Linked DNA regions of Paractinoplanes abujensis. The protein of the gene in region 1 interacts with the protein of each later gene in a pairwise test. Links are inferred from orthologs where the notes say so. Each region holds a gene or a part of one and is shown in the gene's direction. Other genes may lie near its edges.

Region 1 (7,275 bases):
CACGCTGATCTCGGTGCACATGGTGCAACACATGGTGCTCTCGATGGTGGGACCGATCTTCCTGGCCCTCGGCGCACCGGTCACGCTGGCCCTGCGCACGCTGCCCGCCGCGCCCCGCAAGAAGCTGCTCGCGGTCGTGCACAGCCGGGTCGCCCGCGTCCTGACGTTCCCGCTGGTCGCGTTCGGCATCTTCGTGGCCAACCCGTTCGTCCTGTACTTCACCGACCTCTACCGGCAGACGCTGCTGCACCCGTGGCTGCACGAGTTCGTCCACGTCCACTTCATCGTCACCGGCTGCCTGTTCTTCTGGCCGCTGCTGGGCCTGGACCCGCTGCCCGGCCGCTGGCCCTATCCGGGCCGCGCGCTGCTGATGGTGCTGTCGGTGCCGTTCCACACCGTGCTCGGGCTGACGATCATGCAGAGCGCGACGCTCCTGGCCGGTGACTACTACCCGAGCCTGGGCCTGAGCTGGCTCGACCCCAAGGCCGACCAGGTCACGGCGGGCGGCATCCTGTGGGCCGGCGGCGAGATCGTCAGCGTCACCATGCTCGGCATCCTGGTGCTCCAGTGGGTGCGCCAGTCCGAGCGCGAGGCCCGCCGGATCGACCGCGCGCTCGACCGGCAGGAAGCCGAGGAGGCCGCCGAGCAGGCCCGCAAAGATGAAGCCAGGATCACAAACGGGGCCCCCGCCGACACCGCCGGACCGGGGTCCGACACCGCGTAAACCGGTCCGTTACGATCGGCGGGCACCTACGACGTGAACCGGGGCACATTATGAGCGACGAACCGACTCAGTACACGGTCCTGCTGTACAGCGACGACGCCGCCGTGCGCGACCGCATCCGGATGGCGATCGGGGTGCGCCCCGCGGCCGACCTCAAGGTCGAGTTCGCCGACGCCGCCACCTGGGAAGACTGCCGGGATCTGCTGGACAAGTACGAGATCGACCTGATGGTCCTCGACGGCGAGGCGTCGCCCGCGGGCGGCTTGGGCATCGCCCGTCAGACCAAGGACGAGTACGCCACGCCCCCGCCCGTCTGCGTCGTCATCGCCCGGGCCGCCGACCGCTGGCTCGCGGCCTACGCGCAGGTCGACCAGACCCTGGTCGCGCCGCTCGACCCGGTCACCACCGGGCAGACCGTCGCCGCCATGCTCCGCGCCCGCCGCAACGGTGCGATCCCCCTGGGCACGCTCGGCACGCTGGGTTAATTCCCCGACGAACGAAAGGGCCCCCGCTGTGGGCGCACGCACCTGGCCGAACCTGACGAGTGCCCTGCTGCGGGGCGAGGAGCTCGGAACCCCCGACACGGCCTGGGCCATGGGCGAGATCATGGCCGGCAACGCCACCCCGGCCCAGATCGCCGGGTTCGCCATCGCGCTGCGGGCCAAGGGCGAGACCCCGGGCGAACTGGCCGGCCTGGTCGAGGCCATGCTGGCCAACGCCACGCTGGTCGAGCTGCCCGAGTCCGTGCGCACCGACGCGGTCGACGTGGTCGGCACCGGCGGCGACCGGGCCAACACCGTGAACATCTCCACGATGGCGGCGATCATCACAGCCGCCGCCGGTGTGACGGTGGTCAAGCACGGCAGCCGGTCCGCCTCGTCCAGCACCGGCACGGCCGATCTGCTGGAGCATTTCGGCATCCCGCTCGACCTCGGTCCCGAGGGCGTGGTGAGCACGGTGACCGGCGCCGGCGTGGGCTTCTGTTTCGCGGCCCGGTTCCACCCCGGCATGCGGCACGCCGCCGTCACGCGGCGCGAGCTGGGCGTGCCCACGTTCTTCAACATGCTGGGCCCGCTGACCAACCCGGCCCGCCCCACGGCGGCCGCGGTCGGCTGTTTCGATCTGCGGATGGCCCCGGTGATGGCGGCCGTCTTCGCCCGGCGCGGCGACTCGGCGCTGGTGATGCGGGGCGAGGACGGGCTGGACGAGTTCACCACCTCCGCTCCCACCCGTCTCTGGCAGGCCAAGGACGGTCAGGTCACCGAGCACGTGATCGACGCCGTCGAGCTGGGCCTGCCGCGCAGTGAGCCGGGCGCCCTGCGGGGCGGCGACACGCCGTTCAACGCCGACGTGGCCCATCGGACGTTCGCCGGCGAGCCCGGCCCGGTGCGCGACGCGGTGGTGCTCAACGTGGCGGCCGCCCTGGCCGCGCACGAAGGCTTCCCCGGCGACCTGAGAGACACGCTGCGGGCCGGAATAGCCCGGGCCCAGGCAACGATCGACTCCGGCGCCGCGACGGCTCAGCTGGCCCGCTGGGTGGATGCGGCGCAGAAGGCCAAAGCCGCCGAGTAGGCCCTCGGAGCAATTTCACAGCGGACACGCCGCCGCGAATGCTCCCATATGCCTGATTTACGTGGCAGCGTCGGAATCAGTTTCGGGTAATCACCTTCCGGCGAAGAGGAGGCCACCCGTGTCGTATCAAGAACCCCGCTGTGTCATCTGCGACAGCGACATGATGTTCGAGGTGCCGGCGACCCCGGACGGCGAGGTCGAGGAGCTGGTCTGCCGTCGCTGCGGCGCCGCCGAGGTCGTCACCCCCGTCGTAGCCCACCTGTGGCCGGGGCGCACCCCGGTCCTCCCCCAGCAACGCCGAGCCGCCTGACAACGAACACGACGAAGCCCGGCGCCCCATGAGGGTGCCGGGCTTCGTCAAATCTTCGGCTCAGTGCTCGGCGGGGTGCCGCGTGCCCGTGTAGTACTCGAAGATCATGGCGCTGGACGAGACGATGACCAGAATCAGGCCGAAGGCGACCAGCCACCACATCCAGAACACCAGGCCGAGGCCCGCGATCGTGGCCGACAGGGCAATGCCGAACGGCCAGTAGCTGCCCGGGCTGAAGAAGCCGATCTCGCCCGCGCCCTCGGCGATCTCGCCGTCCTCACGGTCTTCCGGCCGCAGGTCGATGCGCCGGGCGACGAACCAGAAGAAGCCGCCGCACATCGAGCAGAGCAGTCCGGACAGGATCAGCGCGACAGTGCCGACCCACTCGACGTGGGTGCCGGTGCCACGGGTGTAGAAGCCGTAGACGATGGCCGCTCCGAAGAGGAAGACGGCGACGCCGACGAAGATCTTGTATTCGGTACGCACGTTCCCCTACTTCCCGGCCGTCGCGGCCGCACCGGTGCCGGCGGCAACCGCGCCGTTCTGGTTCCAGCCGTTCTTCTGGCGCCGCGAGTCGAACGGCTCGGTCGTGGTGGCGTACGCCTGGTCGCCGGTGAACCCGATCGCGGCCATCGCCTCCTGCGTGGAGGACCCGTCCCGCTTGGCCGCCAGGAACTGGTCGAACCGCTCGGGAGAGACCACCACGAGCTCGAAGTTCATGAAGGCGTGATAAGTCCCGCAGAGCTCGGCGCAGCGGCCGACGTAGCGGCCCTCCTTGTCGAGAGTGATCTCGAAGGTGTTGCGCACGTTGCCCGGGAAGACGTCCCGCTTGAACAGGATCTCGGGGACCCAGAACGAGTGGATGACGTCCTTGCTGGTCTCCTCGAACCGGATCTTCTCGTTGGTCGGGAGGACCAGGATCGGGATGACGTCGGAGGAGCCGACCGTCGAGGCGACCGTGTTGGCCTCGGCGCCCATGCCGTCGCGGTAGTTGAACTGCCAGTTCCACTTGAACGCGACGACCTCGACGACCTGGTCGGGGTTCTTCGAGAGCTTGTCCACGTCGGTCTGCACGATCGCCGTGTAGTAGAAGAGGATCGCCACGATCAGCACCGGGGTGACCGTGTAGAGGACCTCCATCGGCATGTTGAACCGGGTCTGCACGGGCAGCTCGTCGCCGCGCTTGCGGTACCGGATGATGCACCAGAAGATCAGGCCCCACACGAAGACGCCGACGACCAGCGCCGCGATCGTCGAGGCGATCCACAGGTCGTACATCTTGTGCGCCTGCAGGGTGATGCCCTTGCCGGGCCATCCGAAGTGGCCGAAGGCGTTTCCGACGCCCTCAAGGGAACATCCCGAGAGCAGCATCAGCAGCGCCGTGCCGCTGAGGCCGAGCCCGGCGATCCGGACTGCAGCTCGCGACCGCGCGGCCGAACTCTTTGCGCTCACCTGCTTTTGCCTCCTTAGCAGCGCCGCCTCCCGCCCGAAACGGACACGAGTGGCCAGGCGTTACCGACGGTCGCACACTACTCGACCAGGCCCTGACACACCTTTGCGGGGGTCCGATCTTCGACCGTGCGCGTATACCCCTCGACAATCGGACGATACCGTTCCTGGGGTGGAAAACACGGGCGATCCCGCTGGTCCGGTCGCGTACCTCGACGCGGCCACCGCAAGTCCGCTGCATCCGGTGGCCCGCGAGGCCCTGCTGGCCGCGCTGGCCGACGGCTGGGCCGACCCCGCGCGCCTCTATTCCGCGGGCCGGCGGGCCCAGCAGCTCTCCGACGCCGCCCGGGCCGCGTTCGCCGAGGTGCTGGGCGTACGTCCCGACGAGGTCTCGTTCTGGCCCTCGGGCACGGCCGCCGCGCAGGCCGCCGTCCTCGGGGCACTGGCCGGGCGGGCCCGGCAGGGCGACACGCTGGTGCATTCGGCGATCGAGCACTCCGCGGTGCTGCACGCGGCCGCCCGCGGCAAGGCGGTCGAGGTGGGCGTGGACCGGCTGGGCCGGCTCGACCTCGACGCCTGGGAGCGGGCCGTGTCCGCGCCCGGGGTCGCGCTGGCCGCCCTGATCAGCGCGAGTCACGAGGTGGGCACGGTGCAGCCGGTCGCGGCGGCCGCGGCGTACTGCGACGAGGCGGGGGTTCCGCTGTTCGTCGACGCCGCCCAGTCGGTGGGCCGGGCCGACGTGCCGCCGGGCTGGTCGCTGCTGAGCGCGAGCGCGCACAAGTGGGGCGGCCCGCCCGGCGTCGGCGTGCTGGTGGTCCGCAAGGGTGTGCGCTGGATCTCCCCGTACCCGCAGGATGATCTTTATCGCCCCGGCCTGCCCGGCAGCGCCGACCTGCCCGCCGTGGTCGCCGCCGCGGCCGGTCTGCGCGCCGTCCGGGCCGAGGCCGCGACCGAGTCCGTACGGCTGAGCGCGCTCGTCGGCCGCATCCGCGCGCGCGTGCCCGAGCTGGTGCCGGACGTGGAGGTGGTCGGCGACCCCGACGAGCGGCTGCCCCACCTGGTCACGTTCTCGTGCCTGTACGTCGACGGCGAGGCCCTGCTGCACGCGCTGGACCGGGCCGGTTTCGCCGTCTCGTCCGGCTCGTCGTGCACGGCGTCGACGCTGCGGCCCAGCCACGTGCTGGAGGCGATGGGGGTGCTCAGCCACGGCAACGTCCGGGTCTCGCTGCACCGCGGCACGACCGAGGCCGATGTGGAGCGGTTCCTGGCCGTGCTGCCGGGCCTGGTCGAAGGCATCCGGCGGGAGGCGGGGATGTGATCGAGCTGGACTGCCGGGGCCAGAAGTGCCCGCTGCCGGTGATCCGGCTGGCCCAGAACATCGGGCGGGCCGAGATCGGCGACGTCGTCCGGGTGCTGGCCGACGACCCGGCCGCGGCCAACGACATCCCGGCCTGGTGCCGCATGAAGAAACAAGAGTTCGTGGGCTCGCCGGCGCCGCACACTTTCGACGTGCGCCGGCTCAGCTGACGCAGCCCGTTCCACCACCCCGGCCGGCAGCCGCCCCTTTGCGCGGACTAGCGGCTGATGTAGCTGACGATCGCCTCGACCGGTTCGGCGGCCAGGTGCGTGTCGACGACCAGGCGCGGGCCCAGATACGGCTCGTACTCGGCCTGGCGTTCCAGCACCCGCACCCAGTCGGGCACGCCGTCGTGGTCGCGCGCCTCGAACCGCTTCTCGACCCGGCGGCGGTGCTCGGCGTCGTCGCCCACGACCACCTCGACCACCCGCAGCGGCGCGCCGGCCCGCTCGGCCACGTCGATCCAGAGCTGACGGGCCGCCCTGACCGGACTGACCGCGTCGATGATCACGTGGTGGCCGATGCGCAGCTGCACCTCGGCCAGCGCGGCCACCGCCCCGTACGCGGCGAAACCGGGTCTCGGCTCGACGACCTCGTAGCGCTGGAGCGCGGAGTCGACGGTGTCGACCGCGAGCACGCACGCGGGCAGCTCGGTGGCCACCCGCGCGGCGAGTGAGCTCTTCCCGACACCGGGCAGACCGGCGAAGACCGCTAGAACCATGTCTCCGATCAGACCATGCGCCTGGTCAGGCCGGAAGGTAGGCCCGGATCTCGGCCGCCGCGTCGTCGCCGTAGGAGTCGGCGAAACGCTTGGCGAAGTCCTCGGCGCGGACGTCGTACTCCTGGGGGCCGACCGACTCCAGCACGAGCGCGGCCACCAGCGAGCCGACCTGGGCCGCCCGCTCCAGGCCGAGCCCCCACGAGACGGCGCTGAAGAAGCCGGCCCGGAAGCCGTCGCCGACACCGGTCGGGTCCTCGGCCAGCACGTCGCGCGCGACCGGCACGTGGATGCGCTCGATGTCGCGGCCGGTGATCTCGACGCCGTCCTTGCCGAGCGTGGTGACCCGGATCTTGACCTGCTCGAGGACCTGGTCGGAGCTGAGGCCGGCCTTGGTCTCGAGCAGCGAGCGCTCGTACTCGTTGGTGAGCAGGTAGTCCGCGCCGGTGATCAGGGTGAGCACGTCGCTGCCGTCCATGCGGGCCAGCTGCTGCGACGGGTCGGCGGCGAACTTGAAGCCCCGGGCCCGGCACTCCTGCGAGTGGCGGATCATGGCGGCCGGGTCGTTCGCGCTGATCAGCACGAGGTCGAGCCCGCCTGCGCGCTGGTCGACCGGCGACAGCTCGATGTTGCGGGCCTCGGCCATGGCGCCCGCGTAGAACGAGGCGATCTGGTTGAGGTCGTCGTCGGTGGTGCAGACGAAACGGGCCGTGTGCGCGACCTCGCTGACGTGCACCGAGTCGCAGTCGACGCCGTGGCGCTCGAGCCAGGACCGGTAGTCGGCGAAGTCGGCGCCGACCGCTCCGACCAGGATCGGCCGCAGACCGAGCTTGCCCATGCCGAACGAGATGTTGCTGGCCACGCCGCCGCGCCGGACCACCAGGTCGTCGACGAGGAACGAGAGCGAGACCTTGTGCAGCTGGTCGGCGATGAGCTGGTCGGCGAACCGCCCCGGGAAATGCATCAGGTGGTCGGTGGCGATCGAACCGGTCACGGCGATCTTCATGAGGGCCCTCGGGTTTTTCGGGAACGGGGGGCTTACGTACGCAGCCTACCGGCTGGTTACGCGCAGCAGGCCGCCCCGTTAACGGGACGGCCTGCTGAGAAGTCTCGCGGTGTGGCGTGGATCAGTGGAACGAGTCGCC
Region 2 (7,187 bases), 2.9 Mb from region 1 along the record:
AGGCCACCGAACACAGAGCGATTATTGACCCGTGGGGTGCAGAAGGTCGGCCCACAGGGTGCGGACTTCGTCACTCACGCAGGCCTCGCGCAGATGACCGCACTTGCACCACGGTGAGTCGGGGTCCACTCGGCCATGGGTCTCCAGCACCATGCCGGGGCCGCGTGGTAGACGATGTGAGGCGGACGGAAGCAACCCGTCCGCCAGCGGAGTGGTAGGGCCGGACATTTCGTACACCTCCCTGCACCGACTGTAGCCATTCGACGGTCGATATGGGTGAGGTGAGTCACTCTTCGTGGCCGACGACGCCTAAGCTACCGACGGGTAACCTATCGGGAGGCGTCCGGTCGCAACGGTGCGTTCACAACAGGAGGTCGTAGGAGCGCGATGAATATCGTCGTACTGGTCAAGCAGGTGCCCGACTCCGGTGCCGAGCGCACGCTGAGCGCCGACAACACGGTCGAACGCGCATCGGCGAACAATGTCATCAACGAGATGGACGAGTACGCCATCGAGGAAGCCTTGAAGCTCAAAGAGGCGCACGGTGGCGAGGTCACCGTCCTGACGATGGGCCCGGCCGGTGCGACCGAGTCCATCCGCAAGGCGCTGAGCATGGGCCCCGACAAGGCCGTGCACGTCTCCGACGACGCGCTGCACGGCTCGTGCGCCGTCGCCACCTCCAAGGTGCTGGCCGAGGCGCTCAAGACCCTCAACGCCGACCTGATCATCGCCGGGGCCGAGTCGACCGACGGCCGGGTCCAGGTGCTGCCGCACATGCTGGCCGAGCGGCTGGGCATCGCCGCGCTGACCGGCGCGCGCAAGCTCACCGTGGACGGCTCGCAGCTGACGATCGAGCGCCAGACCGACGAGGGCTACGAGGTGGTCACCGCGGCCACCCCGGCCGTCGTCAGCGTGTGGGACACCATCAACGAGCCGCGGTACCCGTCCTTCAAGGGCATCATGGCCGCGAAGAAGAAGCCGGTGCAGGCGCTCTCGCTGGCCGACCTCGGCATCTCTCCCGACGAGGTCGGGACGGCCGGAGCAACCAGCGCCGTGCTCGAGTTCGCGCCGCGCCCGCCGCGCTCGGCCGGGCAGAAGGTCACCGACGAGGGCGACGGCGGCACGCAGCTGGTCGCGTACCTCGCCACCGAGAAGTTCGTCTGAGCCGGGGGAGAGGAAATCATGGCTGAAGTGCTGGTTGTCGTCGAGAACGGCGTCAAGAAGGTCACGCTGGAGATGCTGACCATCGCCCGCGGGCTCGGCTCGGTCTCGGCGGTCGTGTTCGGTGAGGCCGACACGGCCAAGCTCGGCGAGTATGGCGCCGAGAAGGTCTACGTCGCCTCCGGTGACGACGTCGACGGTTATCTGGTGGCTCCCAAGGCGGCCGTGCTGGCCGGCCTCGTACGGGAGAAGCAGCCCGCGGCGGTGCTGCTGGCCTCCACCCAGGAGGGCAAGGAGATCGCCGGGCGGCTGGCCGTCAAGCTCGACAACGGGCTGCTCACCGACGCTGTCGAGGTGGCCGCCGACGGCACCGCCACGCAGGCCGTCTTCGCCGGCTCCGGGATCGTCAAGTCCAAGGTCACCAAGGGCCTGCCGATCGTGACGATCCGCCCCAACTCGGTCACCCCGTCGGCGTCGCCGGTCGACGCCGCCGTCTCGTCGATCGAGGTCGACGTGGCTGACACCGACAAGCTGACCAAGGTGGTCGAGCGGGTCGTCGAGCAGAGAGGCTCGCGCCCCGAGCTGACCGAGGCCGGCATCGTCGTCTCCGGCGGCCGCGGCGTGGGCAACGCCGACAACTTCAAGCTGGTCGAGGAGCTGGCCGACCTGCTCGGCGGTGCCGTCGGCGCGTCCCGCGCGGCCGTCGACTCCGGCTACTACCCGCACCAGTTCCAGGTCGGCCAGACCGGCAAGACGGTCTCCCCGCAGCTGTACGTGGCGCTGGGCATCTCCGGCGCGATCCAGCACCGGGCCGGCATGCAGACCAGCAAGACGATCGTCGCGGTCAACAAGGACCCCGAGGCCCCGATCTTCGAGCTGGCCGACTACGGCGTGGTCGGCGACCTGTTCAAGATCATCCCGCAGGCGGCCGACGAGATCCGTAAGCGTAAGTAGGTTCCGCCTATGTGACGAACGGCTCGGTGCTCAGCGCCGGGCCGTTCGTCGTGGGCGGACCGAGGCATAAGCTTGGGGACTGATGGCCTACTTGGATCACGCTGCGACCACGCCGATGCTCGACGAGGCGCTGGCGGCATATGTTGCGGCGGCCCGCGAGGCCGGTAATCCGTCGTCCCTGCACGCGGCCGGGCGACGCGCCCGGCGCCTGGTCGAGGAGTCGCGCGAACGCATCGCGGCCGCCCTCGGCGCCCGGCCCTCCGAGGTGATCTTCACCAGCGGCGGCACCGAAGCCGACAACCTGGCCGTCAAGGGCATCTTCTGGGCCCGGCGGGCCGGCTCGCTCAACCGCAGCCGCGTGGTCGCCTCCGCGGTCGAGCACCACGCCGTCATGGACGCCGCCGAGTGGCTCGGCACGCACGAAGGCGCCCAGCTCAGCTGGCTGCCGGTCGACGGCGCAGGGCGAGTCGACCCGGCCGCGCTGGCCGAGCTGCTGCAGGCGTACGGGGAAGAGATCGCCGTGATCAGCGTGCAGTGGGCCAACAACGAGGTCGGCACGATCCAGCCCGTGGCCGAGCTCGCGCGCGTGGCCGCCGCGGCCGGAGTGCCGTTCCACACCGACGCCGTGCAGGCCGTCGGGCAGGTGCCGGTCGACTTCACCGCCAGCGGCGCCGCGGCCATGACGGTCACCGGGCACAAGGTCGGCGGCCCGGTCGGCGTCGGCGCGCTGCTGCTCGGCCGCGACGTGGCCTGCACCCCGCTGCTGCACGGCGGCGGACAGGAACGCGACGTGCGGTCGGGCACCCTCGACACGGCCGGGGTGGCCGCCTTCGCCACTGCGGTCGAGATCACAGTCAAGAGCCAGGCCGCGTACGCGGAACGGATCGGCGCCCTGCGCGACGAACTCGTGCGCCGGGTCCGCGCCGCCGTGCCCGACGCGATCCTCAACGGTGACCCGGCCGACCGGCAGCCCGGCAACGCGCACTTCAGCTTCCCCGGCTGCGAAGGCGACGCGTTGCTGCTGCTCCTGGACGCGCAGGGGGTCTGCTGCTCGACCGGCTCGGCCTGCTCGGCCGGGGTGGCCCAGCCCAGTCACGTGCTGCTGGCCATGGGTGCCGACGACGACCGGGCCCGCTCCTCGCTGCGCTTCACGCTCGGGCACACCAGCACGACGCACGACGTGGACGCACTGCTGGCCGCGCTGCCCGGCGCCGTCGAGCGCGCCCGCCGTGCCACCGCCTGGAAAACACCCCGTTAGGCTGGGAGTCATGCGAGTTCTAGCGGCCATGTCGGGCGGCGTCGATTCCGCCGTCGCCGCCGCGCGCGCCCACGCCGCCGGCCACGACGTCACCGGCGTGCACCTGGCGCTGGCGCGCAACCCCCAGACCTACCGGACCGGCGCCCGCGGCTGCTGCACGCTGGAAGACTCCCGCGACGCGCGCCGCGCCGCCGACGTGATCGGCATCCCCTTCTACGTGTGGGACATGGCCGAACAGTTCCAGGCCAGCGTCGTCGACGACTTCGTGGCGGAATACTCGGCCGGCCGCACCCCCAACCCGTGCCTGCGCTGCAACGAGAAGATCAAGTTCGAGGCGGTGCTCGACCGGGCCGTCGCGCTCGGCTTCGACGCCGTCGTCACCGGCCACCACGCGCGCCTCGGGGCCGACGGGCTGCTGCGCCGCAGCGTCGACGAGGGCAAGGACCAGTCGTACGTGCTGGCCGTGCTCACCCGGGCCCAGCTCGACCGCGCGGTCTTCCCGCTCGGCGACTCGACCAAGGCCCAGGTGCGCGAAGAGGCGGCCCGGCGCGGGCTGGCCGTGGCCGACAAGCCCGACTCGCACGACATCTGCTTCATCGCCGACGGCGACACCCAGGGCTTCCTGCGCGGCAAGTTGGGCGACGCGCCCGGCGACATCGTGGACGGCCGCACCGGCGAACGCCTCGGCGGGCACAACGGCGCCTACGGGTTCACGGTGGGCCAGCGCAAGGGTCTCGACCTGCGCGTCCCCGCAGCCGACGGCCGCCCCCGCTACGTGCTGTCGATCACCCCGGTGACCAACACGGTGACCGTCGGCCCCCGCGAAGACCTTGAAGTCAGCGAGGTGACCGCGACCAAGGTCATCTGGCACGGCGCTGCGTCACCGCTCGAATGCGAAGTGCAGCTGCGGGCCCACGGCGAGGTCTACCCGGCCACGGTCACCGTCGACGGCGACACGCTGACCGCCCGGCTGACCACCCCGGCCCGCGGTGTCGCGGCCGGCCAGGCGATCGTGGCCTACCAGCGCTCACCCGAAGGCGACGTGGTGCTGGGCTCGGCGACGATCACGGCGGCGGCCCCGCTGGCGGCCTCACGTGCCTGACTTCCCCGGCTCTTCTTGGACGGCTTCACGTGCCTGACTTCCCCGGCTCTTCTTGGACGGCCTCACGTGCCTGACTTCCCCGGCTCTTCTCGGACGGCTCCGCGTGCCTGACTTCCCCTGGCGGCCCGGGTCGGCTACGGGCATCGGGTCGCTGCCCGGCACCGACATCGCCGAAGCCCAGCGCATCGTCCTGGGCGAACTGCCCGACCTGCCCCACCTGGCCGAACTGCCCGGTCGCGGCCCCGGCGCCGACATCATCGGACGCAGCGCCGGGTTCCTGATCGACCTGTCGGTGCAGCTCTACGCCGGGCGCTGGCAGGTCGCGCCCCGCCCCGGCAAAGACATGCGGGTCACGGCCGACCTGCTCGAACGCGACCTCGACCAGCTCACCGAACAGGGCGAGAAATACGCGGGGCCGCTCAAAGTGCAGACGGCCGGCCCGTGGACGCTGGCCGCCTCGATCGACCGGCCCATGGGCGGCCGGCTGCTGCGCGACGCCGGAGCGGTCCGCGACCTTACCGACTCGCTGGCCGAAGGCCTCCGGCGGCACGTGGACGACCTGCGCAAACGCCTGCCCCGGGCCGAGCTCCTGCTCCAGCTCGACGAGCCGTCACTGCCCGCCGTGCTGGCCGGGCGGGTGCCCACCGAAAGCGGGCTGGGCGCCTACCGGGCCGTGCCCGGCCCCGACGCCGCCTCGGCCCTGCGAACGGTCGTCGAAGCCGTCGGCGTGCCGGTGATCGCACACTGCTGCGCCCCCGACGTGCCGCTGCAGGTCTTCCTCGACGCCCGGGCGGCGGCCGTGGCACTCGACCTGTCGCTGCTGAAAGATCTCGACCCGCTGGGGGAGATGCTCGAAGCCGGTCTCGGGTTGTTCGCGGGAGCGGCGCCGACCACCCCGCCGGCGGGCGGGATCGACGGCAAGAAGGTGGCCGACCGGGTCGGCACGCTGTGGAAGCGGCTCGCCTTCGCGCCGGGGCTGCTGCCGCGCCAAGTGGTGATCACGCCTGCTTGCGGGCTGAGCGGGGCGTCGCCCAGCTATGCGCGGGCGGTGCTGACCGCTTGCCGTGAAGCGGGGCGGCGGCTCTCCGAGGTCTAGCCGGCAGCCCCTTCCCCATGATCATCACGCCGGTCCAGCCCACCCTCCCCGGGGGCCTCCGCCACCGGCAATTTTACTCAAGTTCGCCGATCTTCGCGGACGCCCCTGTGGATAACTTCGAACTGTGGACAACCGCCGCACAGGCGTGCCCAGCACCGAAAATGTCAGGGGTGGCGACTACCGTTCTCGGTAGTTCTCGAACGCGGAGGTTCCGGTGTCTGAAGAGATCGTGGATGCGCAGCCCACTGCTGAGCAGGAGGCGGCCGCCGGCAAAGACCCGACCTCGGAGGCCAGCGCGCGGCATGCCGAGCTGAGCGACGAGCTGCGCGGCCACCAATACCGGTATTACGTGCTCGACTCGCCGACCATCTCCGATGCCGAGTTCGACAAGCTGCTGCGCGAGCTCGAGGCGCTCGAGGCCGAGTTCCCCGCGCTGCGCACGCCCGAGTCCCCCACGCAAAATGTCGGCGGCACGTTCTCCACGCTGTTCACCCCGGTCGAGCACGCCGAGCGCATGATGTCGCTCGACAATGTCTTCGACGACGACGAGCTTGCAGCCTGGGTCGAGCGCACGCTGCGCGACGCGGGCGGCCCGGCCGAGTTCATCTGCGAGCTCAAGGTCGACGGTCTGGCGATCAACCTGACGTACGAGAAGGGTCGCCTCGTCCGCGGGGCCACCCGGGGCGACGGGCGCACGGGGGAGGACGTGACGTCCAACGTGCGCACGATCCGCGAGATCCCCGAGCGGCTGGCCGGCGACAACCCGCCCGACCTGGTCGAGGTCCGCGGCGAGATCTACTTCCCGGTCTCCGCGTTCGCCGATCTCAACGCGTCGCTGGTCGAGCAGGGCAAGGCACCCTTCGCCAACCCGCGCAACGCCGCCGCGGGCAGCCTCCGGCAGAAGGATCCACGCATCACGGCCACCCGCGGGCTGCGCATGGTCGTTCACGGCATCGGCGCGCGGGCCGGTTTCGCACCCGACTCGCAGTCCCATGCTTATGAGGCCTTGAAGGCGTGGGGCCTGCCGACCAGCGACCGGTGGAAGCTGGTGCCCGACCTGGCCGGCATCCGCGACTACATCGCCTATTACGGCGAGCATCGGCACGACGTCGAGCACGAGATCGACGGCGTCGTCATCAAGACCGACTCGGTGGCCATCCAGGGCCGGCTGGGGTCGACGTCGCGCGCGCCGCGCTGGGCCATCGCCTTCAAATACCCGCCCGAGGAGGTCACGACCAAGCTCCTCGACATCGACGTGAATGTCGGCCGGACGGGTCGGGTCACGCCGTTCGCCGTGCTCGAGCCGGTGAAGGTCGCCGGCTCCACGGTCGCGCTGGCCACGCTGCACAACGCGAAAGAGGTCGAGCGCAAAGGCGTGTGGATCGGCGACACGATCGTGCTGCGCAAGGCGGGCGACGTGATCCCCGAGGTGCTCGGCCCGGTGATCGATCTGCGCCCTGACGACGCGCGTCAGTTCGTGATGCCGACGCACTGCCCGGCCTGCGGCACGAAGCTGGCGCCGGCCAAGGAAAGCGACATCGACATCCGCTGCCCCAACACGCGGTCGTGCCCGTCGCAGCTTCGTGAGCGGGTGTTCCACCTGGCTGGGCGGGGCG

Evidence for each region.
Region 2: the proteins of BKA14_RS22700 (region 1) and BKA14_RS36505 interact in binary tests that used the Escherichia coli proteins (3 or more experiments, as listed by UniProt). The link is inferred for Paractinoplanes abujensis from one-to-one orthologs.

The regions. Positions count from the first base shown.
Region 1 is NZ_JACHMF010000001.1:5,030,551-5,037,825, forward strand. Bases 4,030-6,975 are described here. They hold BKA14_RS22700 (sulfurtransferase TusA family protein), read left to right. Parts: upstream 4,030-5,369; coding sequence 5,370-5,582; downstream 5,583-6,975. Other genes in these bases: BKA14_RS22695 (cysteine desulfurase family protein), read left to right, coding at 4,228-5,373; BKA14_RS22705 (P-loop nucleotide/nucleoside kinase family protein), read right to left, coding at 5,630-6,133; BKA14_RS22710 (carbohydrate kinase family protein), read right to left, coding at 6,159-6,975. Outside these bases: BKA14_RS22665 (cytochrome c oxidase assembly protein), read left to right, coding at 1-724; BKA14_RS22670 (hypothetical protein), read left to right, coding at 775-1,209; trpD (anthranilate phosphoribosyltransferase), read left to right, coding at 1,238-2,296; BKA14_RS22680 (hypothetical protein), read left to right, coding at 2,415-2,606; BKA14_RS22685 (cytochrome c oxidase subunit 4), read right to left, coding at 2,667-3,092; ctaC (aa3-type cytochrome oxidase subunit II), read right to left, coding at 3,099-3,977; more of BKA14_RS22710, read right to left, coding at 6,976-7,136; iron-sulfur cluster insertion protein ErpA, read right to left, coding at 7,258-7,275. UniProt on the Escherichia coli protein: Sulfur carrier protein involved in sulfur trafficking in the cell. Part of a sulfur-relay system required for 2-thiolation during synthesis of 2-thiouridine of the modified wobble base 5-methylaminomethyl-2-thiouridine (mnm(5)s(2)U) in tRNA.
Region 2 is NZ_JACHMF010000001.1:7,918,159-7,925,345, forward strand. What follows is about bases 1,428-4,285. They hold BKA14_RS36505 (cysteine desulfurase family protein), read left to right. Parts: upstream 1,428-2,197; coding sequence 2,198-3,373; downstream 3,374-4,285. Other genes in these bases: BKA14_RS36500 (electron transfer flavoprotein subunit alpha/FixB family protein), read left to right, coding at 1,428-2,115; mnmA (tRNA 2-thiouridine(34) synthase MnmA), read left to right, coding at 3,384-4,285. Outside these bases: BKA14_RS36490 (YidH family protein), read right to left, coding at 1-14; BKA14_RS36495 (electron transfer flavoprotein subunit beta/FixA family protein), read left to right, coding at 388-1,164; more of BKA14_RS36500, read left to right, coding at 1,183-1,427; more of mnmA, read left to right, coding at 4,286-4,475; BKA14_RS36515 (uroporphyrinogen decarboxylase/cobalamine-independent methonine synthase family protein), read left to right, coding at 4,579-5,571. UniProt on the Escherichia coli protein: Master enzyme that delivers sulfur to a number of partners involved in Fe-S cluster assembly, tRNA modification or cofactor biosynthesis. Catalyzes the removal of elemental sulfur from cysteine to produce alanine.